4 regions of the Paenibacillus sp. CAA11 genome follow, and region 2 is predicted to be linked to each of the others. Evidence: riboswitches for the same ligand, from Rfam matches in the RefSeq annotation. Region 2 holds a riboswitch; each other region holds the start of a gene.
What was found. A riboswitch is a leader RNA that binds a small molecule or an ion and turns the genes downstream of it on or off. The one in region 2 is predicted to bind thiamine pyrophosphate.

Region 1: another riboswitch for thiamine pyrophosphate. It lies ahead of thiS (sulfur carrier protein ThiS); the one in region 2 lies ahead of DCC85_RS17675 (ECF transporter S component).
Region 3: another riboswitch for thiamine pyrophosphate. It lies ahead of tenA (thiaminase II); the one in region 2 lies ahead of DCC85_RS17675 (ECF transporter S component).
Region 4: another riboswitch for thiamine pyrophosphate. It lies ahead of DCC85_RS02440 (ABC transporter substrate-binding protein); the one in region 2 lies ahead of DCC85_RS17675 (ECF transporter S component).

The regions. Positions count from the first base shown of each region.
Region 1 covers NZ_CP028922.1:2,576,750-2,583,978, reverse strand. Annotated here, with positions in the region: gene DCC85_RS11905 (ABC-F family ATP-binding cassette domain-containing protein) at 76-1,626, shown strand; TPP riboswitch at 1,649-1,760, shown strand; gene thiS (sulfur carrier protein ThiS) at 1,957-2,160, shown strand; gene DCC85_RS11895 (MoeB/ThiF family adenylyltransferase) at 2,241-3,326, shown strand; gene DCC85_RS11890 (response regulator transcription factor) at 3,401-4,090, shown strand; gene DCC85_RS11885 (C40 family peptidase) at 4,158-4,673, opposite strand; gene DCC85_RS11880 (thiamine diphosphokinase) at 4,940-5,584, opposite strand; gene DCC85_RS11875 (trimeric intracellular cation channel family protein) at 5,743-6,402, shown strand; gene DCC85_RS11870 (alpha/beta hydrolase) at 6,449-7,177, opposite strand.
Region 2 covers NZ_CP028922.1:3,779,799-3,787,027, reverse strand. Annotated here, with positions in the region: gene DCC85_RS17685 (helix-turn-helix domain-containing protein) at 180-971, shown strand; gene asd (archaetidylserine decarboxylase) at 1,348-2,169, opposite strand; TPP riboswitch at 2,331-2,450, shown strand; gene DCC85_RS17675 (ECF transporter S component) at 2,531-3,136, shown strand; gene DCC85_RS17670 (ABC transporter ATP-binding protein) at 3,136-4,734, shown strand; gene DCC85_RS17665 (energy-coupling factor transporter transmembrane component T family protein) at 4,735-5,538, shown strand; gene DCC85_RS17660 (NAD-dependent epimerase/dehydratase family protein) at 5,596-6,516, opposite strand; gene DCC85_RS17655 (NAD-dependent epimerase/dehydratase family protein) at 6,517-7,229, opposite strand, start outside.
Region 3 covers NZ_CP028922.1:967,318-974,546, forward strand. Annotated here, with positions in the region: gene DCC85_RS04365 (ABC transporter ATP-binding protein) at 1-630, shown strand, start outside; gene DCC85_RS04370 (ABC transporter permease) at 605-2,533, shown strand; gene DCC85_RS04375 (SLOG family protein) at 2,654-3,229, shown strand; TPP riboswitch at 3,356-3,459, shown strand; gene tenA (thiaminase II) at 3,623-4,309, shown strand; gene thiM (hydroxyethylthiazole kinase) at 4,363-5,202, shown strand; gene thiD (bifunctional hydroxymethylpyrimidine kinase/phosphomethylpyrimidine kinase) at 5,199-6,020, shown strand; gene thiE (thiamine phosphate synthase) at 6,017-6,700, shown strand; gene DCC85_RS04400 (ABC transporter ATP-binding protein) at 7,063-7,229, shown strand, end outside.
Region 4 covers NZ_CP028922.1:554,830-562,058, forward strand. Annotated here, with positions in the region: gene DCC85_RS02425 (ABC transporter ATP-binding protein) at 1-462, opposite strand, end outside; gene DCC85_RS02430 (ABC transporter permease) at 484-1,248, opposite strand; gene DCC85_RS02435 (thiamine-binding protein) at 1,245-1,538, opposite strand; gene DCC85_RS02440 (ABC transporter substrate-binding protein) at 1,661-2,707, opposite strand; TPP riboswitch at 2,816-2,926, opposite strand; gene DCC85_RS02445 (pyridoxamine 5'-phosphate oxidase family protein) at 3,078-3,491, shown strand; gene DCC85_RS02450 (cold-shock protein) at 3,881-4,081, shown strand; gene DCC85_RS02455 (cold-shock protein) at 4,158-4,391, shown strand; gene DCC85_RS02460 (response regulator) at 4,494-5,186, opposite strand; gene DCC85_RS02465 (sensor histidine kinase) at 5,202-6,353, opposite strand; gene DCC85_RS02470 (ABC transporter ATP-binding protein) at 6,563-7,229, shown strand, end outside.

The DNA.
Region 1 (7,229 bases), 1.2 Mb from region 2:
AATATAAGAGGGAATGCCGTAAATAGAGGCTGATAAGGCATTCATTATCATAGTGATAGGAGCCGTTTCATTACAATGAGTTTATTGACTGTAGATAATTTGTCTCATAATTTTGGAGACCGCACATTATTTAAGAATGTATCCTTTCGTTTACTGGCAGGCGAGCATGTAGGCTTGGTCGGTGCGAATGGGGTGGGAAAATCGACCTTAATGAATATACTCACCGGACAGCTGCTGAAGGACAGCGGAAAGGTAGAGTGGACGCCTAAGGTACGTTATGGTTACCTGGATCAGCATACAAAATTGACGCCAGGCAAGACGATTCGCGATGTCCTGAAAGACGCTTTTCTTCCTCTGCTGGAATTGGAGCAAGAGATGATGACCATTACAGAGAAAATGAGTGACGCCACACCGGAAGAGCTGGAAGAGCTTCTTGTACAGATGGGCGATATTCAGGAACAGCTGGAGCTGGGAGATTTCTATCTTATCGATGTTAAGGTGGAGGAAATGGCAAATGGTCTCGGGCTATCGGCTATCGGCTTAGATCGAGACGTGTCCGCCCTGAGCGGTGGTCAGCGGACAAAGGTACTGCTTGCCAAGCTTCTGCTGGAGAAGCCGAATGTTCTTCTCCTTGATGAGCCAACCAACTACCTGGACGTCGAGCATATTCAATGGTTGACGAATTACCTTCAAGAATATCCTTATGCCTTCATTCTGATCTCTCACGATACAGAGTTTATGAACAAGGTTGTTTCGGTCATTTACCATTTAGAATTTGCTAAATTGACCCGGTATTCGGCCAACTATGAGAAATTTCTTGAGATGGCTGATATCAATAAGAATCAGCATATTGATGCTTATGAGAAGCAGCGGGAGTATATTAAGAAACAGGAAGATTTTATTCAGCGCAATAAGGCCAGATATTCAACATCCGGCCGAGCTAAGAGCCGGGAGAAACAGCTGGACCGTCTGGAGCGAATCGATAAGCCGGAGGAAGCAGCTAAGCCTGTATTCGGCTTCAAAGAATCTCGCGCCAGCGGCAAGACGGTTTTCGAAGGAATTGATTTTGAGATCGGTTATTCCCATGCCCTGCTGCCGAAGATGAGTATGACTATTGAACGCGGCGAGAAGATAGCTATTGTTGGCTGTAATGGTGTGGGAAAATCAACACTGCTAAAGACCATTTTAGGGAAAATCCCACCAGTTAGCGGCAAAACATACACCGGCGATTTCCTGTATCCTGCTTACTTCGAGCAAGAAGTGCGTCCCGGGAATTTAACTCCAATCGATGACGTATGGAACGAATTCCCGCATCTGAATCAGCATGAGGTTCGTGCTCACTTGGCCCGCTGCGGTCTTAAGAACGAGCATATTACCCGTCAGCTCAGTGCACTAAGCGGTGGCGAGCAGGCGAAGGTACGTTTATGCAAGCTGATGATGCGTGAGACAAACTGGATTCTATTTGACGAACCTACGAATCACCTGGATGTTGCCGCCAAGGAAGAGCTAAAGCGGGCACTTAAGGAATTCAAAGGTACTGTGCTGCTTGTATCACACGAACCTGATTTCTATGAAGACTGGGTAACCAAGGTATGGGATGTTGAAGCTTGGTCAACACATAACTAAATCACTCCAGTTACACAATTGAATTATTCACTAGGGGAGCTGCGAATTAGGCGGCTGAGACGGGGGATGAATCTGCCGGACCCTTACAACCTGATCTGGATTATGCCAGCGTAGGGAAGTGGGTATTCGATATGGACATACGGCCTTTGCGGCGTATATTAATATGATCAGCGGAACAATACGGTGATTTTTAGTACAGTCACTGTGAAGACTTGCTGAACGCAGCCATATCGAGAATAGAGCCGCTTCCTTATGGAGGCGGTTCTTTGTTTGCTTGTTATTCAAGAACCCCTCCTTGGCTAACTTGAACGAAGGAGGAACAGCTTGGCTATGAAATTAACTATTAATGGACAGCTCGTTACCTGTTCTGGGAAAACAAGGACTATAAAGGAGCTGCTCACATATATTGGGCTGCATATGAACTCGGTTGTCGTGGAGGTCAATCATCAGATTGTGCCTATTGAGCAGCAGGCAAAGGAGCAGCTGCAGGACGGGGACCGCATAGAAATTATTCATTTTGTCGGAGGCGGATAAAAATAAAAATAATTATCTGCAAAGGCTATGATAGAATGTTTGGAGTAACGGGTTATAGTACGGCAGGGAGGAAATAGTTCATGCAAGAAAGCGACGTAAATGTAGAACAGACAGATGATAAAAAACTTCAGGTTCCTGAGGAAGAGGTGGAGCGCTACTCCAGACAGATCCGATTCGCTCCGATCGGCACCAAAGGCCAGGCAAAGCTGCTGCAATCCCACGTGCTTATTATTGGAGCGGGCGCACTGGGAACAGCAATTGCGGAAACACTGGCCCGAGGAGGCGTAGGAAGGCTCACGATCGCAGACAGAGATTATGTTGAATGGAGTAATCTGCAGCGTCAGCAGCTATTCTCTGAAGCGGATGCGAAGGAGAGACTACCGAAAGCGATCGCAGCTAAGCAAAGACTATCTGCCATCAATTCTAAAGTCGAGGTAGACGCGAGGGTAATGGATGTTACGGCAGAGGAACTTGAGCTTTTGGTCAAGGAAGTGGACCTGATTATGGATGCTACAGACAATTTTGAGACTAGATTAGTAATCAATGATATTTCTCAAAAGTGGCAGATTCCTTGGATTTATGGCGGCTGTGTAGGGAGCTATGGTATGACTTTTACCGTTCTTCCGGGTGATACACCTTGTCTTAACTGCCTCTTGCGTTCCGTTCCTTTCGGAGGGGATACCTGCGATACGGCGGGGATTATTCCTATGGCTGTTCACACGGTGGTTGCCCATCAGACAACAGAAGCCTTTAAGCTGCTAACCGGCCAGCAAGCTGCTCTGCGTGGAACCCTTCTGTCCTTCGATCTGTGGAGGAATGAACAAACTTCAATTAAGGTTGAGAATGCCAAGCAAGAGGATTGTCCTTCCTGCGGGCCAAACGCGGTATTTCCTTATTTGTCTGCAGAGAATCGAACCCGAAGTGAAGTTCTCTGCGGCAGGGATACGGTTCAGATCAGGCCGCCGTTCCGGCGGGAGATTGATTTGTCTCAGGCTGCCCAAAAACTTGAAGCCTTATGCGAAGGCAAGGTCGAGCGCAATCCCTTCTTGCTCGCTTATTCCATTGGAGGTCACAGAATGGTGCTATTTAAGGATGGACGCGCGTTAGTTCATGGAACGAAGAATATCGCGGAGGCTAAGACTCTGTATACACGTTATTTCGGCTAGAGGTATGAAGTCATTCCTCCTGTTGCAGAATAAGCAGAAGCACCGTGAATTTGGGTAAGAGGTGGCTGCTCAACTTGGAGGATTATATTCTGTTTATCAAGGATACCGACCCGACATACGCCTATATCATATCCCGAAAGCTGGCTGAACAAGGATTGGCTGTATTAACTGTAGACCAAACTGAACAAGTACAGGAACAGCTGAGGGAATCTAAGCCGATAGCCCTGCTTCTGGCGATAGACTGCGATCAAGATATTAGACTACGGTGGCTTGCACAGTTTAGAAGAGAAGCTAATGACATACTAATTCCGGTCATTGTCGTTGAACGGTGTCCATCAACAACTAGTCTGACTAGAGCGTTTGAGGCCGGAGCAGATGATTATTTGGGAAAAGGGGCACCTGTAGAAGAGTTGGCGGTCAGGCTGCGTCATTTACACAGCTTGTTTCGCAGGATGCAGCTGGATGAATTGTCTGTCTTAGCCTATGAGGATTTGCGTATAAGGCTACATGACCGCAAGGTCTATCGCGGGGAAGAGCTAATCAAATTGACGCCTAAGGAATATGAGCTGCTAGTATTCCTCGTTCATCGAGTTCACCGGGTTTGCTCACGAGAAGTGCTGCTTCAGGAAGTATGGGGTTATGAGTTTAATGTGGAGACGAACGTAGTGGACGTCTATATCAGACATTTGCGGGGGAAAATAGATCGGGGACGTTCACGTAAACTGATCCACACGGTTCGGGGAACAGGATATTTACTTGAGTGACTGTTGCCTAATAAGAGAGGCCCTATCCAATTGGATAAGGCCTCATTTGAGTGCTTAGGAATATGATTTAAAGAACGCGGCGTGCACTTAAATAAGTTCTCTTCCAGTTGCCGCTGTTCAAATTGGAGATCGTAACGCCCGGCTTACCATAAGTGTGCAAGATCTTACCGTTTCCGGCATAGATAGCTACATGTGTAACGTTATGGCCGTTCGCGCGGCTGCCGCTGGAGAAGAACACTAGATCCCCTACGCGCAGGCTGGCTTTAGATACAAATTTACCTACTTTAGATTGCTGAGCGGAAGTACGTGGAAGGGTAATTCCATAATGCTTAAAGACGTATTTTGTAAAAGAGGAGCAATCAAAATTTTTAGTGGTTGATGTAGATGCACCAAATTTATAAGGTCTACCTAAGAACTTCTTGCCATAGTTGATGATTTGCTGTCCTTTGGACACGCTGGTGCTCTGCGCTGTTGTTTGTGCATGAACGGTTTGTTGGCCGACTGCGGCGAATGCTGTGAAAGCAATTGTAGTTGCCAGTCCTACTGCCATTACCTTTTGGATATATCTGCGTTGCATTGTCATTGTTGTTATACCTCCAAAATGTTTTGTGTTCGGATGACTGAAGTATAACAGGTTTGATAAGGCCTATATTTTTCCACAGCTGCAGCAAACTTACGGCCCACATAGGTTTGGGCCTGATTATTAAAAAACGATTAAAGTTTACAAAAAATTAAGAAAATCTCCAGAATTCTGAACAAATAAAAAGTCCTAAATCCTTGTCATAACAAGGGTTTAGGACTGAATCTGAGGTCGGGCTTGACGCAGGATTGGTTACATAAATGTAATTATTAATCCTTGCTTTGAATGACGAGCAGCAGACCGCTCTCAATCTGAACAGTGCCTTCTTCGCCGAGAAGTTTGTTGCTGATTCCACGAGATTGCCCCATTTTCAGGGTTGCTTTGTCCAGTGGATACATAAAGCCACTTAGTGTAATTCCCGTTACTTCGGCAGTGATGGGAAGCAGGGACACATACGAAAATCCTCTATCGTGAACCGTACATGTGGAACCTGTTAAAGTAATATAGTTATTTTGATCCAAAATGGCACAGCTGACTTGATGCTGCATAGCTCTAATTAAAAGCTGGATATTGATAAAAGAATGGTCGAACCTTGAGCCGAGCACGCCGAAGAGCAGAATCTCTTCGGGCTGCTGATCCATGGCAACTTCGAAAGCAAGTTCTGTATCGGTCAGATTCTTATCAACGGGATCACAGGTGACGAGCTTGCGCCCCGTTTCTTTTACCTTTTCAAGTTCTTCCATAGTTACAGAATCAAAATCACCTACGGCCATATCAGGGACTATTCCATGCTCTACCAGAAACAGGGCTCCACGGTCAGCTCCAATAATGAAATCTCCCTGCTGGATGTGCTTCAGCTGATCCGCATGGTTGCTTCCTCCCGAAAAAATCAATACTCTGCTGGATGGTCGCATCTTTCGTTATCTCCTTCTTTAATTGAACATTGTATATTCCCAATTTTCTTTCTAATAGTATAGTTCAGATTTATGTCTTGCACAATTGAAGCGGGAAGGAATACAATGTTTACATCGTGGGTCAGCTTGAACGAAGAGAGGGTAGGACGAAGAACATCATGCATATCTTTGACATTTTCAGCATTATTGGTACGATTGCCTTCGCGATGTCCGGCGCATTTGTAGCCATGGAGGAAGATTACGACATCTTAGGAATTATGGTGCTGGGCCTGGCAACAGCATTTGGTGGAGGAATTGTCCGCAATGTGTTAATCGGGGTACCGGTAACCACGCTATGGAGCCAGGGTCCATTGATTATGCTGGCTATTTTCTCAGTAATCGCAGCTTTTGTCCTGCCTATGTCCTGGATCAAGCATTGGAAGAGGACGGAGGTCCTGTTTGATGCTATTGGCTTGTCGGCTTTTGCGATCCAAGGGGCGCTGTATGCGACACAAATGAAGCATCCCATCAGCGCGGTTATTGTAGCCGCGGTTCTGACAGGAATCGGTGGGGGGATCATAAGGGACTTGCTTGCCGGCAGAAAGCCGCTTGTCCTGCGGGATGAGATTTATGCGGTTTGGGCTATGCTGGCAGGGGCAATCGTCGGCTTAGGATGGACTCAGAGCAATGTTGAGCTCATTGTTTTGTTTGCTGCAGTGGTGATTTTTCGGATGTTCTCCGTACACTATCGCTGGAAGCTGCCAAGACGCTCTCTGAAGGTGGTTCCTGCTCAGCCGCAGTCGGATCAAGCCTTGATGAAATCAAGGAAAGCAGGCTAGTGAAAAAAGGAGGGAGGCTCAAGAAATGAGTCTCCCTCCTTTATGTTTATTTCAAGAAGTAGCTCAGCGCATCCGGCAGCTCCTGCTGCCAGAAGCCCCATAAGTGCTTGCCGTCCTTTTCGAAATAGACGACCTTTGCGCCGCGCTTCTCAAGCAGCTCTTTCGTCGAACGGTTCAGCGCCACAAAATCATAGATTCCTGTATCCGTTTGATAATCGCGCTCTTGCAATCCAACAACCATATATAAGGAAAGACCCGACAAATCTGTCTCCGCTGCAATCATTTCTTGTGAAGGAATGTAGTAGGCCCCAGACAAGCTAATAATTTTGGAGAAAAGGTCAGGCCGTTTCATGGCGATATGGAGCGAGACCGAGCCTCCTAAAGAATCTCCAGCCAAGATGCGTTCCTCACGGTTTTGACGAACCGGATAATTTTTTTCTACGTAGGGTATAATTTCTTCCGTGAAGCATGATGTATAGGCGTTAAATCGATTGCCGAAAGGAGCATATTCCGCAGTGCGTACAGAGGTGTTGACTTCAACACCAACAATAATGAATGGCTCAATATCCTCGTCAAGGATCAGGCGGTTGGCATGGGTTGCAATTCTACCAAAATTGAAGAACTCTTCACCATCCTGACAGTAGACAACCGGGTAACTCAGCACATCGTTATAGCCGGGGGGCAGATAAATGCGCAGCTTTCGTTTTTCACCCAAATAAGCACTTTCGATTTCCTCTTTGACCACGGTTCGTTTCAAGTATCTTGAATCCGTCATGACGCTCGTCACTCTCCCATTCCCGTTTTGCATTTGATAACGCGATCAGTTA
Region 2 (7,229 bases):
TCGCTTCCATCCTTCCAACCACGGTTATTTTCAAGCATAACTTCCGAATTTACTGCCTAACATTATAGCATCTTGTTTAGCGAAACGTCACGAATCAAAACAAGCGGATCCAGGACGCTTTTCTGTCTTCGCCTTGAAATAGTATAATACAAGCATATTTGTACAGGGAGGAAGACCTTATGTTGAACGCTTCGCCGTCTTCATTTGTGCTAAAACGGGCTTTCGCCAAAATCGTCTGCGAGCCCGGCTGGAAATGGCAAAAGCGGGAAAAACCTTTAGAGAACTATGACCTTTTCTATGTTTGGAGCGGGGAAGGTACGGTTGTATTGAACGATCGCCCAACACAGGTCGGCAAGGGAAGCTGCTTCTTATTCAGACCCGGTGATTTTACAAGTGCCACCCATAACCCTCAGAAGCCGCTTGTGCTTACCTATATTCATTTTGATGTTAATGTACCCGTTACGGAGCTTCCCGCTTCATACCGGAAGCTGGAAAATGCGCTGGACTTCGAATACTTGCTGTCCCGCTATGTGCGTCTGTCTCTAAATAAGGAGATATACGGGGCAGAGGAAGAGGCACGCTTAATTTTGAAGCAGCTGATGATCTATCTTTTAAGGGAGGAGCGGCAGGAACAGCTCATCGAACCGAAAGCTACGAACCAGCTGGCTGAGGTCATTCAGGAGGTGGCCAATTATGTGCTGCAGCATCCGGGTCTTCCTCATCGAACCAAGGATCTTGCGACGCGGGCAGGATTGTCACCACGTTATTTTTCCATTAAGTTCAAAGAGATCACGGGCTCCTCGGTACAATCTTATATTATTAAATGCCGGATTGATCGTGCCCGGCACCTGCTTCTTCATGAGGGCATGAATGTAACGGAGGTTGCTGACGCGCTTGGTTACCGCGATATCTTCTTCTTCAGTCGGCAATTTAAGCAGTATACCGGCAAGAGCCCTTCTGAAATTCGTTAATATATGATTCGTTCGATGCGATAGAGGGTAATGAGTGGTTATAGCCTTTTTTAGACTCTGGAAAAGGAGGTGTAAGTATATCATGAGCAGACGACGGATGCGCAGCCGCAGCTCCTACTCGCCAGGCTGGAGCATTTTTCGAAATCGCCTGCGCCGGCTAAAGCCCCCAGGTAGAAGCGAAGATTACTGGTTTTAATACTTAGAGGAATCTCTGAAACTCATTTATATCATAGAGAAGAGGGTGCCCCAAAAGTTAATTTTGGAACACCCTCACCAACAAAATAGGATACTATTCGTTAACGAGCAAGGAGCTAAGCGAGAATCAACCGCTTAGCTCCTTGCTTGTTAGCATCTGGATCTTAAGGACTCTTAATGTTTATTGCACACCAGGCTCCTTCGTAGAGGCCTTGGTGGGCCGATGAAATCGGCCAAGCGGCTGCCCCATCTTGACAGAGACTCCGGGGGCCAGCTGCGGAAGAGGCTCGAAGGTTCTCGTTTGCGTCAGCAGCACCACCGTAGAACCGAATTCAAAATAAGCGAGATCATCGCCCCGGTTCCATTCTCCGGCTGCTTCATCCACATATTTAATGCTGCTGACATTCATGGCACCTACCTTGACCACAGCCACCTCACCAAGCTCATGGGAGATATACGTGATCAGCCGCTCGTTCCGGCTTAGTACCGACTTCATATGGGTCATACCGAAATCATTAACAGGGTATACCTTGCCTTTGATATGCTCGCTTTCCAGCTTACGCCCTGCTACCGGAGTGTGAATCCGGTGATAGTCGGTAGGGCTTAAGTAGAGCACAAAAAAGAAACCGTGCTTATACTTGTCCATATAAGGAGAGTGATTCAGCAGTTCTGCAATCGTATAATTCTGACCTTTAACATTCAAAATGGTCCCCGCATCAATCGGCCCCATCGCTGTAATCAGAGAATCCACAGGACTGATCATCATGTCGGGCTCGCTATGAATGGGACGCATGCCGGGTTTGAGGCGGCGGGTAAAAAATTCATTAAGTGTCCGATATTCGCTGAGTTCCTTTTCCGCTTCATGGAGCGGAATATGATAAGCCTTTGCAAACATAGGAATGATATGGCGGCTTAGGCTCGAGTGGGAGAAACGGCCTGTCATCGCCGCAATCCACTTTCGGGAGGATAGTTCCGTAAAGAGCCGCATCATTCTTTTAGCCATGGGAAATCCCCTTTCAAATCCATTGCAGGCAGGTGTAGTTAATCTAAACCGCTTCCGCTAATATTGACATAAAACAGAGGGTAAATCAACATAACAAAGGTTACAGTGTGAAAAAATACCCTTGATTGTTCACATCTTTCTGGTGTATGTTATTGACAATTGCATAGCGATACGGGTGCCCGGGGATGATAGCCGGGCTGAGATTGCAGCTACATATATCCGCTGCTGACCGTCAATCTGAACTGGATAATGCCAGCGTAGAGAATCGTCCGTACTCTTTTTTTCGGTTACCCGTCTGCGCATGTCCTGACGGTTTTTTTGCGTGCAATTCAATTCGATTAGGGAAAAAGGAGAGGATTGTATGGAGGCTTTAGTAAACACTCGAAAAGGAAAGGGATTAAGCTTAAGCGATTTGCTGGTTACCGTGCTTGTATCGCTGGTTCTTGGGGTGGTGTACCACTTCTGGGGCTCGGTTTCGAATCTGCTGGACCCCTTGTTCATTCAGGCCGATGAATTGGTATACGGTGTATGGTTCCTGGCGCCAACGCTTGTCTTCTTGTTAATTCGCAAGCCGGGGGTAGCCCTGATTGCAGAGCTCGCAGCCGCGCATGTAGAAATTCTATTCGGGAGCGGGTGGGGTCTGCAGCTGGTCTTATATGGGCTTATTCAAGGACTTGGAGCGGAGCTGGTCTTCGCGGCCTTCCGGTATAAGAAGTTCTCTGCCGGTGTTGCAGCTCTGGCAGGCGTTGGGGCGGCGATCGGTTCCCTAATCCCTGATGTGCTGTACGGATATGCGGATTATGAGACTTGGATGCTAATTTATAAATACGGTCTGCGAATGGTAAGCTCTGCTGTCCTCGCAGGGTATTTGGCATATGCGTTGGTCAAAGCAGTGGAGGCAACCGGGGTAACGAACCAGCTTCGGCCTGTTCAGGACCAGGATTATGCGGCGCTGGATGAGAAGTAATGAGCTTACAAGAACATATCGTTGAAGAAAAGACGAATGCTTGTCCTGCATGGGTAGCAGCAGAGGTGCGGAACCTGAGGCTAAAGTTTGCCGGTGAGCCCGGCTTCGTATTCAAGGATTTCTCACTAAGCATATATACGGGGGAGAAGGTGCTTCTGCTTGGGCCGAGCGGCTGCGGCAAATCAACCCTGCTCCAAGTATTTAGCGGACTCATTCCAGGCGTAATTGAAGTTCCTATGAAATGGGAAGCAGGCATTATTCCAAAGTCATGGGGGTTTGTATTTCAGGACCCGGATACCCAGTTCTGCATGCCATATGCAGATGAGGAGCTGGCTTTCGTGTTGGAGAACCTCGGTATTCCGCGAGAAGAGATGCCTGCGTGCATGGATGATGCGCTGGAGAAGGTCGGCCTCAGCCTGCCGGACCGGCATGTGCCGATCGCTTCATTGTCACAGGGAATGAAGCAGCGTCTCGCGCTTGCCTCTGTGCTGCTTATGGACCCGGAAGTGCTGCTGCTGGATGAGCCTTCAGCGCTTCTGGACCCGATAGGGCGGGAGCAGATCTGGCAAGCGGTTCGGCATTCGTCGGAGGGCCGAACCGTAGTCATTGTAGAGCACCGAATTGAGGAGGTGCTGGACTACGTTGACCGGGTAATCCTTCTGGGCCCGGAGGGAAGGATCCTTGGGCAAGGGAAGCCCGAGGAAATCTTTGCCCGTTACCGGCAGGAACTGCAGGAATATGGCATTTGGTACCCGGGCGTATGGGAGGATTACGCCCGGTCTGTCCGGGGACGGCAGCAGTTGTCTCCGGCACCGGTGGAAGCAGCTGCGGCGGAATCGCAGCCTGGCCCATCTTCAAGGCTGGAACTTGCCGAGTTCCGCGGCTTCCGCGGAGACCGGGAAGCCATTGCCGTAGAGAAGGCGGAGGCCGCTCCCGGAGATTTCATCGCCGTGATGGGACCCAACGGAGCGGGGAAGAGCACCCTGCTATCAAGTCTAATGGGACTGCTGACTTCGGAAGGGGTCTATTCTCTGGACGGACAGCCTGCGGGCAAAAGCCAAAAAGGCGGGAGAAGATCACTGCGCAAGCGCCAAGTGGAGCGCACAATGGAGAAGCTCGGATTTGTGTTTCAGAATCCTGAATTTCAATTTGTTGCCGAGACCGTCGAAGCTGAAACCGGCTTCTCTCTTCAGGAGAAGGGGATGCCGCCAGCGGAAAGCGCTCTGCTGGTCCAGCGCTGTCTGGAGCGCTTTGGACTAAGCTCGCTAGGCCACCGCCATCCCTATCAGCTGTCGATGGGCCAGAAGCGGCGGCTTAGCGTAGCTACCGCAATGGTTGTGAGTAAGCCTGTGCTGCTGCTGGATGAACCGACGTTCGGACAGGATGCGGTCAATACTATTGCTATATTGGAGCTTTGCGAGAAGCTGCGCAGGCAGGGCACCATCATTATTATGGTGACGCATGAAGAGCACATTGCGAGGCTGTGGGCGACAGAGGTCTGGGAGCTCAGGCAGGGCCGGGTAGTGAAGCAGGTGACGACAGACCGTGGAAGGGTTCTTAAACGGCAAATTGCAGCATATAGAGAGGAGCTGCATTAGATGAGTGCTTTCTTAACCCCTATATTTCAAACACCGCTTCACCGGGCTAATCCGGTCGTTAAGCTAGTCCTGGTGATAACGATGTTTCTGATTACGCTGTTTACATACAGTCTTGATTTTATCGCCTATCAGACGGTGCTGCTCTTGTTATTGCTGTTCGGGCTAACCGGTCTTCCGCCGTGGAAGATTCTTGTGATTATGCTGCCCTTTCTGCTTGTGTTCGTATCTTCCGCCGTCTCCATGATTCTGTTTGGTAAGGGAGACCAGCTGTGGTGGCAGTGGGGGCTGATCCGCATCACGGAGGAGAGCTTCTATCGAGGCATTCATCTTGGTTTCAAGTCCGTAGCTTTGGGGACGGAGGGGCTTCTGTTTGTCCTGTCCACATCTTCTGTCTCGCTGTTCTATGCTTTGATGCAGAAGGCGAGGCTCCGTCCTAAATATGCATACAGTTTCATGGCCTCCATCCGTCTGCTGCCGATGGTATGGGAAGAATTCAAGACGAGAAGGGAAGCGCTTCGCATCCGCGGAGTCAGAAGGCCGCGAGGGCCGCGTGGGTATCTGCGCCTGGTCAAGTTGTATGGGGTGCCGCTCCTGGCACAGAGCATCCGAAGAGCGCACCGGGTGGCCACGGCGATGGAATCCAAGCAATTTGATGATAAACGCTCCCGCAGCTACTATTATCCTTCGGTGTACTCGGCATCCGATCTTCAGCTTGCTTTGCTGCTAGCCGGGGCGGTAGCAGCAGCAGTGCTGCTCACAGCCGCCTTTCCCTGGTTCGGCCTGAGTGATGTCCGGTATCATTAACAGGCACGAGGCCGCTTTCCCATTTTGGGAGAGCGGCCTCGTTTTTTCCAAGTACACCTATTTAGCTTCAGTGATCATATACTGATAGGTCTCCTTCAAGCCGGCCTCAAGATTATACTTAGGCTTCCACCCGAGCAGTTTGTCAGCCCTGCTGTTGGAGAGGCAGCTGTGCTTAATATCCCCAGCTCTCGCTTCATGATATTCAGGGGTGAGCTTCTGGCCGTGAATTTGACTCAGCAGGTCCAGAAGCTGGTTCACAGAGGTCGGCGCTGCAGTGCTTACCTGAACAATCTGCTGGTCTGCCTGAAAGGCTGCGGCAACATTGGCGGCTGCAACATCTTTCACATATACAAAGTCGCGTGTCTGTTCGCCATCCCCGAAGACCATAAGCGGCTCTCCCCGCCGAATCCGGTCCAGGAAGATGGATACCACTCCTCCCTCGCCCTTGGGGGTTTGTCTTGGGCCGTATACATTAGCATATCTAAGAATGGTATAGGATAATCCGTACAGCTGATGGAAGAGTTGAAGGTAGATTTCCGGGGTCTTCTTGGATAGGCCGTAGAAAGAAATGGGCTCTGTAGGGTCTCCCTCGCGGATCAGTTCTGCCTCCAGTTCTCCATATACCGCACAGGAGGAAGCGTAAATGACCTTCCGAACCCCCGTAAGCTGGCAGGCCTTCAGCAGATTGGCCGTTCCCGCAATATTTACTGCAGCGTCATATCCTGGCTGTTTGACAGAGTGCTGGACATCCACTTGAGCTGCCTGGTGGAATACAATCTCTGGCTGCAGGCTGCGCAGTACTTTCTCTAGATCCTCACTTCGTATATCCATCTGATAGAGCTGGACACCCTTAGGCACATATTCGGTATGTCCGGTAGACAGGTTATCAATGACGGCCACGTCCGCTCCCTGAGCCAGAAGTGCTTCCACAAGGTGCGATCCTATAAATCCGGCTCCTCCAGTAACGACGGCCTTCATTTATAATCGACCTTCCTGCAGCTGCTGTCTGAACCATGCAATAGATCGGGAAAGCCCTTCCTCTAACGTAATGCTTGGCTCGTACTGCAGTAGGCGTCTGGCTCGTGAGATATCGGGAATACGTATCGGCATATCCTCATAGCCAGGTCCGTAGGCTCTTTCATAGGGAACATGGACAATAGGAGAGGAAGAGTCGGCCAGTTCGCGGATTTTTTGAGCCAAATTCAAGATCGTGATGGAGTGTTCGGAACCAATATTAAAAGCCAGCCCGTTCGCTTGGGATGATATCGTTGCTACAGTTCCTTCCACAGTATCTTGAATATAAGTGAAGCAGCGGATTTGCGAACCGTCATGGTGTACTTCAATCGGCTCATTTCGCAGAGCTGCTTTGATAAAGCGCGGAATGACGCCTCCGTATTGTGAGGAGGTTTGCCGGGGCCCATAGGCGTTGAAGTAACGGACAATGCTCACAGGCAGTCCCTTCTCTGCATAGGCGAAGCACAAATGCTCGTCTAGGGCCTTAGCGGTAGCATAGCACCAGCGGTGAATGGACGGTGCGCCAAGCACACGGTCTGAGTCTTCGCTGAAGGGAAGCTTGGTGTTCCGGCCATAAACCTCCGACGTTGAAGAGAACACGACCTTGACCCTGTTCTGATAAGCAAGCTCCAGTATATTTCGCGTACCGTCGATATTACCTTCGATGACCTTGAGCG
Region 3 (7,229 bases), 2.1 Mb from region 2:
TTGCTTAACCTAGTGTCAACGATCGACCGGCCAACCTCTGGAGAGATTCGGATCGCGGGGGAGAATCCGTTCGAACTGAAGCCGGATAAGCTGGCGATGTTCCGGAGGCGTGAGCTCGGCTTTGTCTTCCAGTCCTTCAATTTGCTCAATACGTTGACCGTAAAGGAAAATATCCTGCTGCCGCTCACCCTTGACGGGACACCGCTCAGAGAGATGGATCGCCGCGTTGATGTCCTCGCACAGAAGCTTGGAATCACCTCGATCCTGGATAAGCGTACCTACGAAATATCCGGAGGGCAAGCTCAGCGGACAGCCATTGCCCGCGCGCTGATTCACGGGCCGAAGCTGGTGCTGGCGGATGAGCCGACAGGGAACCTGGATTCCAAAGCTGCACGCGATGTGATGGAGATTCTGGAACAGCGCAACCGCGAGGATGAAGCAACGATGCTGCTGGTTACCCATGATCCCGTAGCAGCGAGCTACTGCTCGCGTGTGATCTTCATCAAGGACGGTCAGCTGTATAACGAAATTCATTTCGGCGATAACCGGGCCGCCTTCTATCAGAAGATTATCAACGTGCTATCTTTGATGGGAGGTTCGGGGCATGACATTTCGCCAGTTCGCGTTTAATAACATTTTCCGCAATAAGCGGACTTATTTGGCCCACTTCTTCAGCAGCGCGTTCTCAGTGATGATCTTCTTTGTCTATGCTCTTTTGCAGTTCCATCCTAATCTGCAGGGGCGCTTAGCCTCCAGCAGTGAGACCCTTAGCGCCTTGGCGACTTATGGGATGATTATCTCTGAAGTTGTGATTCTAATCTTCTCATTTCTGTTCCTGCTGTATTCTGTTGGCTCCTTCCTGAAGCTGCGGAAGAAGGAGTTCGGTATATTCATGCTGCTGGGCATGTCGCGCAAGCAGCTCAACCGCCTGGTCTTTACAGAGAATTTGCTGATTGGCTTGGCGGCCATCATTATGGGGATGGGTGTAGGCATCATCTTCTCCAAGCTGATTCTACTCTTTTGCGGAACGGTGCTGGCGATCAATCACGGGCTTCCCTTCTATTTCCCGCTGAAGCCCTTGCTGCTGACGGGAGCCGCCTTCCTCATTCTATTCCTGTTTATTTCTATACTCAGCTCCCTGCTGCTGGGAAAAGGAAATCTGATCGACCTGATCAAAGCAGAAGATGCGCCAAAGCCTGAGCCGAAGGCTTCCATTCTGCTATCCTTGCTGGCTGTCCTCTTCATTGGCGGCGGTTATGCTTGTGTATTTGCGTTCACGATTCTGCGGCTGTTCGCCTTCTTCCCGCTGCTGCTCGCAGGGGTCTTCTTCACCATTTTGGGGACTTACTTCCTCTATACGCAGCTGAGTGTATATTTCATCCGCAGGCTGAAGACGAAGAGGTCTTTGTTCTTCCGGAGAATAAATCTGCTGACCTTCTCGGAGCTGACTTACCGGATGAAGGACAATGCTGTTATGTTCTTCATGGTGACGATCATCGTGGCTTCCTCCTTTACGGGAATCGGCACGATGCTGGCTGTCTCAGATCCCGGACTGTCGGAGATGGTTAATCCGTATGCGTTCACTTATCATTCGAATACGGAAAATGGGGAAGAAGAGAAGCATTTAAGTGAAATCGAGACCGCGCTTAAGCAAAGTAACATTTCTTACCAAAAGGCAGCTTTTATCCCTTTATTCACAGATCAGGGAACAGAGCTTATCAAGCTGAGTGAATACAATGCGATGACTGGTCTGCTCGGTTATGGCCCGGCCACTTTGAAAGAGGGAGAAGATGGCTTCCGCACTCCTGGCACTGTCGAACAGCGGAATGAATTCCGGAAAGAGAGCGAAGATGCTAAGCCAGCCGAGATCGAGCTTATTTTTATGAATAAAAAATATGAAGTTCATTTAATAGGCCCGGGGACCGAGAGAGTGGTTCCGGGAGGCAATAAAGATATGATTGTGATCTCGGACCGCTTGTACGAAAGCCTTAAAGCGGCGGGAGATTATGTTTCGATAGCCAAGACGGTACTCTACAATGTTGAGGATTGGAAGCAAACTCGTGATGCTGCCGAGAAGCTGAGCGCGTCCATTAATAAAGAGATGCCTGAGTATCCGTTGGAATCTTTGGTGCTGAACTGGGCCAATTCCAAGCAGTCTAACGGCATTATTCTGATTGTCAGCGGGCTTGTGGGTATCGTGTTCTTCACCTTTGCGGCCAGCTTTACCTATTCCAGGCTGTATGCCGATCTGTCCCGGGATGAGCAGCAGTACCGCATGATCTCCAAGATTGGACTCAGCCGGAAGGAGCTGAGGAAGGTTGTCACCAGGCAGCTCGTTCTGATGTTCTTCCTGCCGATTGTGCTGGCTGTAGTTCACAGTGCGGTAGCTTTTATGGCTCTCCAGCAGCTGATCGATTACAGCATGCTCGGGCATGCGCTCTCGCTGTATGCATTCTTCATCGCAGTGCAGGTTGTGTATTATTTCATTACACGCTGGCGTTATCTGCAGCATATGTACCAGAAGGTCGGCTAGAGAAGTGGTATAATGATATACAAGGAATGAATCCTAAAAGTCCTTCCGAAGAATGCAGCTTTCGGAAGGACTCTTTTATGCTGGCAAGCGCCGATTTAAGAAACAGCAAGGATGGGAACTATGAAGAATTTGCTCGTAACCGGTTATCGCGCCCATGAACTGAATATCTTTAATCAGAAGCATCAAGGCATTCCGTATATTATGAAGGCTCTTGAGAATAAGCTGGTCCCGCTGGTGGAAGAAGGCTTGGAATGGATCATTACGCCAGGACAATACGGGGTGGATTTATGGGCTGTAGAGGTGGCTATACAGCTCAAGAGCACATATCCGCACCTGAAGTGTTCTATACTGACAGCCTTCCAGTCCCAGGAGGAGAACTGGAAGGAGGACAAGCAGGAATATTTCCGCGAACTCCTGAGAGGCGTGGACTACTATGCGCCGGTTAGCAAGCAGCCTTATGCAGGCCCCTGGCAGTTCACCGCCCGCGACGAGCTGCTGCTGCGCAAGACCGATGGCATTCTGCTCGTCTATGATGAAGACGCCGGGGAAGGCAGCCCCAAGTTCATCCTTGAACGGGCACTGAAGAAGCAGCAACAGGACGGCTATGAGGTTATCCGGATCAGCTCGGAGGACATTCAGAGTGTAGCGGATGAAGAAGCCTTGGGTATGGATACATTTATGGATGAAATGCCCTGAGATGTTCAAGCAGCTCTATCCGTTTGCAATCAACAGGCCGATTCAAGCTCTGCAAATTTTAATTTGACTTCTTAGGCTGGGATAGGTACAGTTGTAGTGAAATAATGAATTTCCAAAATTACATAGGAAGTCCACTAGGGGAGCCGTCAGCGGCTGAGACAAGAGCATATCTTGGACCCTTTGAACCTGATCTAGTTCGTACTAGCGTAGGAAAGTGGAGCCGGCTCGTTATATATTGCCCCTTGTACTTTCATTAGTGACTAGTGAAGTACAGAACCTTGCCCCATAGCAGCCGCTCCAGTTCCCTGGAGCGGCTTTTTTGCGTTCCGTTTAAGCTGTGCGTGCGGGTCTTTAGAGTGCTTCCTGCAAGGCTATTATTCGGAGGTGGAGAACATGAGCTTTACCGCATCGCTCCGCAGACAGGCGGACGGCATTTTCGAGGCGATCTTTAACCATCCCTTTGTAAGGGGAATTGCAGAGGGGAAATTGCAGAGGGAACAGCTGATTCACTATGTCAAGCAGGACTTTGAATACTTAAACGCCTACATGCGCATCTATGGACTGGCCATATCCAAAAGCACAAGTCGGAAGGATATCGCTGTATTTAATGAGCAAATCTCGTTCATTCTGCACAGTGAGATTCATCCGCATCAGAACTTTTGCCAGGCTGCCGGGGTGACCTATGAGGAGCTGCAGGGATATCCGCTGGCTCCGTCCGCACATCATTATATTCGTCATATGCTTACGGCGGCATATGAAGGGAGTCTGGGAGAGATTATGGCCGTATTGTTGCCTTGTCCATGGACGTATCTGGAGATTGGCCAGAGGCTTCTGGAAGAGGTTCGTCCTTCAGAGTCCCACCCATTCTATGAGTGGATTCACTTCTATGGCGGTCAGTCCATGACCGTCACAGATCAGTTCCGGGAACGTGTAGATGCATGGGCGGAAACAACAACAGAGCTGGAACGAGCGAGAATGACCGAGCATTTCATGCTCAGCTGTCAGCTGGAGTATTTGTTCTGGGATATGGCTTACAAGCTTGAGGAATGGCCGGTTCAGTTAGAGGCTGCGGCACTGTAAGTCTGAACTCTCCTATTGAAAAATCAATCCAAGAGAAAAGTGAGGTTAGTCCCATGTTAGAACACCATATTTCGGGTCTTATTACTAAAATCCAGAGGGCCAAGCCGCTGATTCATAATATGACGAACGTAGTGGTCACCAATTTCACCGCCAATGGCCTGTATGCGCTCGGAGCTTCGCCGGTTATGGCGTATGCTCCAGAAGAGGTGGCGGATATGGCCAAGGTAGCTGGAGCCCTGGTCCTTAACCTCGGGACCCTATCCACAGAGCAGGTGGATGCCATGATCCTTGCAGGGCTGTCCGCGAATGCTCACGGAGTGCCTGTCCTGCTGGACCCGGTTGGCGCGGGCGCGACTGCCTTCCGGACGGAATCGGCGCTTCGTATTCTGCGTGAAGTGAAGGTGAGCCTGGTTCGCGGGAATGCAGCAGAGGTCGCGCATCTCCTTGGTGAAGCCCGGGAGATCAAGGGCGTTGACGCCGGCATAAGTGGAGCCGATGAGAATGCGGAGCTTGCGATCCGGGCCGCGCGTAAGCTGGAGGCTGTCGTCGCGATTACCGGCCGCGAGGATGCCATCTCGGATGGGCAGGGGTGCCGGATCATCAGCGGCGGGGATGCGCTGCTCACCCAGGTGACCGGAACCGGTTGCCTGCTGACATCCGTGCTGGGAGCGTTCGCAGCGGTTGAGAAGAACCTGCTGCTAGCCGGTACGGCCGGCCTGGCCTTCTACGGGGCAGCGGCATCCCGCGCAGCAGAACGAACCTCTGCCCAAGGGCCGGGCAGCTTCCAGATCGCTTTTCTCGATGAGCTGGCGAAGCTGCATCCGCATTCCCTGAAGGGGCATACGGCGATCAGAGAGCTTCAGGCCGAGCGAGCCGGAGGCCAGCAGGCATGAGCAATCACACCATTCCCACAGCGCTGACAATCGCCGGCTCAGACAGCGGCGGGGGGGCCGGCATTCAGGCGGATCTGAAGACATTTCAGGAGCTTGGGGTGTTCGGCATGTCTGCGATTACCGCCATCACGGTGCAGAATACCATGGGCGTATCCGGGGTCTATCCGCTGCCGCCGGAAGCGACGGCCGAGCAGATCGAGGCCGTGGGCTCAGACTTTACGGTCGGCGCCCTGAAGACCGGCATGCTGTTCAGCGCTGATATCATTGCGGCAGCGGCCGAGCAGATCCGAGCCTTTGGCTGGAAGAACGTGGTCGTTGACCCGGTCATGATTGCCAAAGGCGGCAGCGAGCTGCTCCAGCAGGAGGCGGTTCAGGCGCTGAAGGAGCTGCTGCTCCCGCTTGCGCGGGTCGTGACGCCGAACTTGCCCGAGGCCGAGGTGCTGTCCGGCCTTGCGATCAGGACGGCGGCAGACCGGAGGGAAGCCGCCAAGCGGATCGGCGCCTGCGGCCCGCAGGTGGTGGTCATCAAGGGCGGACATGCAGAGGGCAGCGAGCAGGTGGTGGACCTGCTCTATGACGGCACCGGCTTCTCTGAGCTGTCCGGCCCCCGCATTCACACCCCGCATACCCATGGCACAGGGTGTACGTTCTCGGCGGCGATTGCTGCCGAGATGGCTAAGGGGGCCGAGGTAGGGCAGGCAGTGGAGGTTGCCAGGGCTTTTATTCAGGCGGCGATCGAGGAGAATCTAGGATTGGGCCAGGGGCATGGCCCAACCAATCATTGGGCCTACCGCCGCAGACAGGCGGTGCGCTCATGACAGGCCGCTGGTCTGCTTCACAAGTTCGTGAGCTCTTGCGGATGTACCTGGTAGTCGGCAGTCAGAACTGCCGGTCCCATCCGCTGGAGGTCGTGGAGGAGGCCTTGGCCGGCGGGGCAACGCTTGTCCAGTTCCGCGAGAAGGGGCCTGGCGCACTCCGCGGCGCCCCGCTCAAGGAATTGGCACGTGAGCTTCAGGCCGCCTGCCGGCGCGCTGGCGTGCCGTTCATCGTCAATGACGATGTGGAGCTGGCGCTGTCCATTGATGCCGACGGGGTTCACGTCGGGCAGGACGATGAAGATGCGGGCCGTGTCCGCGTCCGCATCGGGGAGGGGCGGATACTGGGTGTATCCGCCCACAGTGTAGAAGACGCGCGCCGGGCTGCTGCCGGCGGTGCCGACTATTTGGGCATCGGGCCAATTTACCCGACGGGGTCCAAGGACGATGCCCGTGCCGTGCAGGGCCCGTCCATCCTGCGCGAGCTGCGCGCAAGCGGGATTGAGCTGCCGCTGGTAGGCATCGGCGGCATCACGGCATCGCGCGTGGAGGAGGTTATCCACGCCGGTGCAGACGGGATCGCCGTTATCTCGGCGATCACGCAGGCGGAGGCGTCCGGTGAGGCGGCGCGCCAGCTGAGCAGGCTTGTCAGCCACAGCCTTGCAGGCAGGCTGACAAGCTAACGACAGCGACAAGAGAGCAGGAGGACATGGAATAAGCCTAGATTGATAACGTTAAAGTACGGAGACCCTCTTAAAGGGATAAGACCCTGTGGACGAATGTAGCTTAGTAGAAATGAACGCTGTGCAGCTCATCCCGGGATCCTTTTTTTTATACCATAGCATGCTTCTTCATTCATTGAAGGGGCATGCTTTTTCTGTTGGTGACCGTATGGTTGGTATCAGCAACCAAAAGATAAGTTTTGCGTGAATTGCGGTAAAGCTTCGGTGAAGCGCAGGTTTAACCCAGTTACAATAAAAATCAGTCGTGTTACACATTTTGGTTTCATAGAAAGAAGACTGAAGAAGGGAAGGATGAGTGCACATTGCAATATTTGCTTGAATGTCATGAGGTAACCAAGAAATACGGTTGCAAGAAGGCGCTGGATCGGTTGAATCTGGTTCTCCCGGAAGGCCGAATTCTGGGTTTGCTGGGGCCCAATGGGGCGGGAAAAACAACACTGATCAAATTAATTGTGGGCCTTCTTCGATC
Region 4 (7,229 bases), 1.7 Mb from region 2:
GTCCGCGAAGCTGCCCAGGCCCGCCTTGTCCAGCCATTCGCGCGCCTCTTCGCGCGCCGCCTTGGCTGGCGTCCCGGCGATCTCCTGGGCAAGGATGACGTTGTCCAGCGTCGTCCGCCAAGGGAAGAGCGCCGGCTGCTGGGGCACATAGGCGATATGGCCGCGCTGTCCGGTAATGTCGCGGCCCTCAAGCAGCACGCTTCCGCCTTCATCCGGCTTGGTCAGCCCGCCGATGATATGGAACAGCGTGCTCTTGCCGCAGCCGGAAGGGCCAACGATCGAGACGAATTCGCCGGAAGCAACGTTGAAGGAGAGGTTGTCTAATACTTCAACCTTGTGGCGCCCATTCGAATAGCTCTTGCGCAGCTCCCGAATTTCCAGTACCGGCTGCTGCGAAGCAGAGCGGTTGTCTGACAGGCTGTCCTTAGGCTTGTTCAAGTTAAAGTTCAAGTTCATATTCATATTCATATGAGGGAAGCCTCCTTATTTCCGTTCCGGCTTATAGCGGCTCAGCCAGCGCTCCAGCAGGGCGATCAAGACGAACATCGCCAGGCTGATGACGACAATGATGAGAATGGCAATGAATACACGGTCAGTCCGAAATGAGGACTTCTGCATTTTCATGTAATAGCCGATGCCCTTCTCAGCGCCCAGCCATTCCGCAATAACTGCGCCCATGACACTGTATGTCGCAGAGATCTTTATGCCCGACAGCATGGAAGGAATGGCATAAGGAAATTCCAGCTTGCGGAAGATTTGTCCCTTCTCAGCGCCAGCCATCTCCATATAGTTGCGCATCAAGGGATCCGTTCTGTTCAGGCCGTCCATCGTCGCTACCGCAACGGGGAAGAAGCACACCAGCGTAATCAGTATAATTTTAGGAAGAATGCCGAAGCCGAACCAGATCATCAGCAGAGGGCCGAGCGCAATTGTAGGCACGTTCTGGCTCAAGATAAGCAGCGGATAGAGGGCTGATTTGACAAGAGGAAGCCGGTGCAGCAGGAAGGCAACTATCAGTCCGGTTAGAACGCCAACAGCAAACCCGATCAGCGTCAGCTGCAGAGTGGCCTTCGTATGATCCCACAGTCCGGCCGCTCCGGCCGCAGCTTCCCGCCCGATATCCGCAGGGCTTGGCAGGATCCATTTGTCTACGTGAAAGACATCGACCGCCAGCTCCCAAGCGGCCAAAAACAAGAGGACCGCCACGAGGGGCGGCCACACGCTTGTCCATATTTGACTCTTCTTCACGGGCGATATTTCTCCGTCAGCTTATCCATGCTTGCGCCGTCCGGCGTGTACAGGATCTTGATCTGGGAGATAATGCTGTGACTTCCGAATTCGACAACAGCCTCGTTCATTTGGCGGACGATGTCCAGGAGCTCGGTCAGCTCGCCCTCCATAGTGGTCTCCAGCGCATTGACCTGGTGCTTGACGCCGGAGGCCTGAATCACCTCGATGGCCCGGTCAACGTAAGGAATGACGTCCTCGCCGCCCGGCGTCTTAGGAATAATCTGAATACTAAGCAGTGTGTTAGCCATGGTAACAACCTCGCTTTTCACATAATAATAGCTTTATTTATAGAATGAGCTAAAGATATGAATGTTATAGGGCCGTATTAGGCCGTTATATATAGAAAGATCAATGTAAATCTTAGTTCAATCTATTTAGCTGGCAGAAAATCGTTGGTGTAGGCTTTGGCAGCATCAAGCGGCTTGTCTAGCAGCTTTCGTTCATACATCCAGTCGGCATAGCCCTTCCATACGGATTCCTTCTGCTCTCCCCAGCGCGGAGCGTCGTCCTGATAGCGGGGGCTCAGCCATTTCTGGCTGGCGGTGACCAGCTTCTCATCCAGGTCAGGTACGGCCTTAACCAGAATCTTAGCTGCCTCGTCGGGATGGTCGATCGCATATTGGTAGCCCTTGGCAGTGGCTCGCATGAACGCCTTCACCAGCTCCGGGTCCTCCTGGATGGTCTTCTCGTTGGTGGCGATGACCGGAGTATAGTAGTCCAACTGCTTGGAATAATCTTTAACATAGAGCATGTTCAGTGGCTCGCCGCGCAGCTGGGCTTCAATGCCTGTCCAGGCGTAGTAAATCCAAGCGAAGTCGATATCCCGCTTGACCGCAGTGAAATAATCCGCATCCCCGATGTTGATTTTCTTCACCTTGCTTACATCTGCTCCCTGCAGGTCCATGATGGATTTCATGACGGCTTCTTCAACAGGGGAACCCCAGCCGCCGTAGCTCTTGCCTTCAAAATCTTTAGGCGATTTGATGTTCCGGTCAACCGGAGCGGCAAAGCCGGAGGTATTATGCTGAATGACAGCAGCGATCGAGACTAGAGGCACACCTTGGGTTCGCGCTTGGGTCACGCCTTCCTGGTAGCTGATGCCGAATGGAACTGTGCCGGAAGCGATCATGGTGTCAGCACCGGCATCGCTTGGCTGAATAATGTCTACCTTCAGTCCTTCTTCCGCATAGTAGCCTTGATCCTGGGCCACATAAATCCCGGTATGGTTCGTATTTGGCGTCCAGTCCAGTACGAATTTGACCTCACGTAGGCTTTGGGATTTGTCCCCTTGTGCGGTCGTGCTGCTCTCTGAGTTCTTGTTGCCAGTCGCTGCGTTGTTCGAGCCGCAGCCTGCTGCGGCAAACAGCAGCACCGCACTGCATAACAGCAGCAGAGATACTTTACTTCTTCTCTTCATGATACGGTCTCTCTCCTTAATTACAATAATTCCCGCTGGGTAATGACCGCATAAAAAAAGACGCCCCCGACGGGACGCCTCGCGCACTCGATGAACATGTAAATAGACATTCATACGAATCTAACTTTCCTACGCTGGCATTATCCAGATCAGGTATAAGGGTCAGTGTCTAAGGACACACTCTCAGCCGGCCAAGTTCCAGCTCCCCTGTATGAAATTTGCGGGTATTGCTATTGCCATTATAGCCTCCGGCTGACGAAGATGTCCAGCAGGAAGTATGAGGATCCTTTGGCTGCTTGAGGATTCATATTTTGGAATAAGGGTACACTACTATTGAAAATGACTTTACAGAAAAAGGAGTGCAAGCCCCATGGCTAACACGCTGGAGAGCAAGATCGGCCGCGCTTTAGAGGAGAATAAGTTCGCTGCGTTTGCTACGGTGGAAGGCGGCAAACCAAAGGTACGATATATGGCGCTGTATCATGACGGCCTGGAGATTTATATGGCTACCGATAAAAAGACGCATAAGGTACAAGAGTTGGAACAGAACTCTAACGTCTTCCTGCTGCTTGGATACGAGAAGGGGGGAACCGGGGATGTTCTAGAAATTGAAGGCACCGCCAAGATTAGTGACAACGAAGAATTGAAGAAGAGCGTGTGGCGGGACGAATTCAGCCGCTGGCTGGATGGCCCCAATGATCCCGATTATGTGGTTCTCAAGATTACCCCTAGCCGGATTGAAGTGCTGAATGAAGGCGGAGAGAATGAGGTTTGGACAGCTTAAAACATCTACGAGGTAGCCTGGAGAATGGCATCCGGGCTACCTCTGATTGGTGAAACCCTGAACCTTTATGATTACCGGAGCCCTTGACGAGGGCTTGGCGGGACATAAGACATACGGGAAGCCGGGCACCTAAAAGGCCTTTCCGCCCAATTTGATCTGCTGCATTTGCTTTTTCCTGGAAAGCGGTTTATAATAAGAATAACTGATCGATCGTAAGCGATATTCACGTATTGAAAAGAGTGTCACTTTGAATTCGAGGATGGAACTTTTTTCAATGTGTGAATTTTTTATTGAGCTAGATGTACGGTGCCCGCTTTGCTGAAGCGGTCTGAGTGTCTGCGATAAATTGAAAAGGAACATGTTAATTTATTTTAGGGAGGCAACCCCACATGGAAACAGGAACAGTTAAATGGTTTAACGCAGAGAAAGGCTTTGGCTTCATCGAAGTTGAAGGCGGAGCAGACGTATTCGTGCATTTCAGCGCAATCACTGGCGAAGGCTTCAAGACTTTGGACGAAGGCCAACGCGTTCAATTTAACATTGTTGAAGGCAACCGTGGACCACAAGCTGACAACGTTGTAAAACTGTAATAACCACTGGTGGATCCTGCCCTTAACTTGATTGTTAAGGGCAGTTTTCTTTTTATTCTGATCTAGGAGGGAAACCATGAACTACCGTAAAAAAACGTCTGAAGAAGTACCCGAGGAGCTTACGCCCATTTGGTCCTGCACAAGTGAAAGCTGCAATGGCTGGATGAGGGATAACTTTGCGTTTGACTACAGTCCGGTCTGTCCGCTCTGCTCTTCAGCAATGGAGAAAGGGAGCAAAATGCTTCCCCTTCTGGTCAATAACAATACGGATATGAAGTCGCTCAAGAAGGGCGTATCCATTCAGCCTTAAGGCCGGTGCGTAAACCGTATAATGAACAAAGAACCGCCGATTTTCCCAGCTTTGCCTAGGGGAAGCGGCGGTTCTTTGTTTTTGTCGTCAATAAGTCTTGATCTATAGGGCGTTTCCTTGCTGCTTATGATGTTCTTTCCAGTATAAAATGGCGATCTGTGTCCGATCCCGGACTTCCAGCTTACTTAGAATTTCGGTGATATAGTTCTTCACCGTGCCCTCGCTCAAGAACAGCTTGCCGGCAATTTCTTTGTTGGAGAGCCCGTCTGCAATCAGAGCTACAATTTGCTGTTCGCTCTCCGTAAGCCCTGCTTGAGCGAAGCGGCTCTCATAAGGCTTGGGAGGAGGCGCCGCTTCCGCAGGACGAAGCATGCTGGCGAGCTTGCGGCCGATATCGGGGTGAATCAGCATATTGCCGGCGTGCACGCTCTTGATCCCTTGCATAATCCGGTCCGGGGGGATGTTCTTCAGCAGATAGCCGCTGGCCCCGTTTTGCAAAGCCTCAATAATGAAATCATCGTCATCAAAGGTCGTGAGGATCAGCACCTGCATGTCAGGAAAGGCTTCCTTGATCCTGCGTGTGCCTTCCACACCGTCACATACCGGCATGCGTATATCCATCAGCACCACGTCAGGCCGCTGGCCTGCTTCCAGCTGCTGAATTAGCTCGGCGCCATTGGCGGCGGTTCCGGTAATTTCAATCTCTCCGCCTAGGCCTAGCAGCAGCTGAAGACTCTCGCGGATAAAGGGGTCATCATCCACGATGTGCACCTTGATTTTGCTTGTCATTGTCATATTCCCACACTTTCCTTACGTCATCTCATTGTTGCGCCGGACGGGCAGTCCTGTAATGACTGCAAAATGAGGTGCCAACTCCGTCTCCAGTCTTCCGCCGATCAGCTGTACGCGCTCTTTCATCCCTGCGAGCCCCATTCCCTTCTCAAATAATGAGGACTCGGAAGGGAGCCGTCCGTCGTTGCTTACCTTCATGGTGACTTCCTTATCGCCATAGGTCAGCTCAATGGAAATGGAACCGGGCTGTCCATGCTTAAGGGCATTTGTCACGGCTTCCCGGGCATTTTTGTAGAACACAATTTCCATACTGGGATAGAGCGCATAGGGTTCTCCAAGGATCTTCAGGCTTGTATGGATTCCGGTCTCGCGGCCAACCTCCTCCAGCAAGTGCTCAAGAGAGTAGCCCTTGGAGGAAGCATTCGCAGGCTTCAACCGCCGGACAGTGGAGCGCATCTCTTCGAGACTGGCTGAGACCTGATCCCGAATCTGTTCCAGCATGGACAGCCCTTTGGATGGGTCAGCCGGCACGGTATGCAGCGCAGCCTCCAGCATTATCTTGACGCGGATCAGCCGATGGCCGAGCTCATCATGCAGCTGCCTGGAGATCCGGTTGCGTTCTTCGAGCTGGGCGGCATTCTCTACCTGCTGTGCAAATTCACGCAGGCGCCCGCGAGCCTCTTCAAGCTCGTAATGCTTCCAGCGGATCTCGTCATACAGCTGGATGGTCTCCAGCTGGGTGCCAGCACTGTGCTGAAACAGGCTGATTAAGGCTGCGCACAGCGCGAACATGAGGTTCGCAGAGATTTGCCCGGACAACGCATCATACTCTGGGAGCAGATTTAATAGCCCTGCGTGGCCTCCGAGCAGGAGCAGCCGCAGTACAGGACGGGGCAAGCGCAGATACATCAGCATCGGAGAAAAGCTTAAGAAGAACAGCATCGGATGATAGATTTCGCAGATCCACAGCGCGTACACAATCTCAAGCGCATAAAAGAGAAACAGCAGTGCTTCCTTTCGGATGAACCTATCGGCTAGAACAGCAAGATTCAGCAGGATAAGAAGGTGCATCGCATATTTGTCCATGCTTGCGTGACTCAGGTTGTATACCGCTAGTCCTGCAGGAACAATAATGAGCGTATACCTTAGAGCAAGCAGTATCCGGTTCATGGTGTATCCCAACCTTCGAAGACCGGCACCGTGCCTAAGAGATCAGGAGCCGATCCTAATATTGGCTTTCATTATAGCACAGCCCTCGGTCTGCTTAAGAGGTGACTTTAGTCATTCGTTAAAGGTGACCTTATATACCTTCGGCAGATGTCCCGGCTCGTTACAATAGAAATATAGAAAATGAAATGAATGAGCGGGGGGAAATAACCATGGCATTTGTTGAGATTGAAGATGTGGTCAAACGATATGACGGAAAGCTGTCCGTGGATCATTTGAACTTGGAAATTAAGGAAGGCGAAATATTCGGATTGCTAGGCCCTAATGGTGCCGGGAAAAGTACCACCATCAATATGATGGTCGGGCTGCTGCCTGTGGATCAAGGCTCCATCACGATTGACGGTATTTCTGTAGCGGCAAGGCCGCTAGAGGTAAAGCGGAAGATCGGCCTGGTTCCGCAGGATCTTGCGCTTTACGATACGATGACGGCCAGGGAGAATATTAGCTTCTTCGGAAAATTATACGGCCTGCGCGGTGCTCTGCTAAAGGAGCGGGTACAGGAGGCGCTGGAATTCGTAGGGCTTGAGGACCGGGCGAACGATCGGCCGCATACCTTCTCTGGAGGGATGAAGCGCCGGCTGAATATCGCCTGTGCCATCATGCATCATCCGAAGCTGATTATTATGGATGAACCGACCGTAGGCATCGATCCCCAGTCTCGGAATCACATTCTGGAATCGGTTCGCAAGCTTAATGATATGGGCTCTACCATCATTTACACGAGCCATTATATGGAGGAGGTTGCTACGCTCAGCGACCGGGTGGCCATTCTGGATAAAGGCCATGTTATCGCCTGCGGCACGCAGGAGGAGCTGCGGG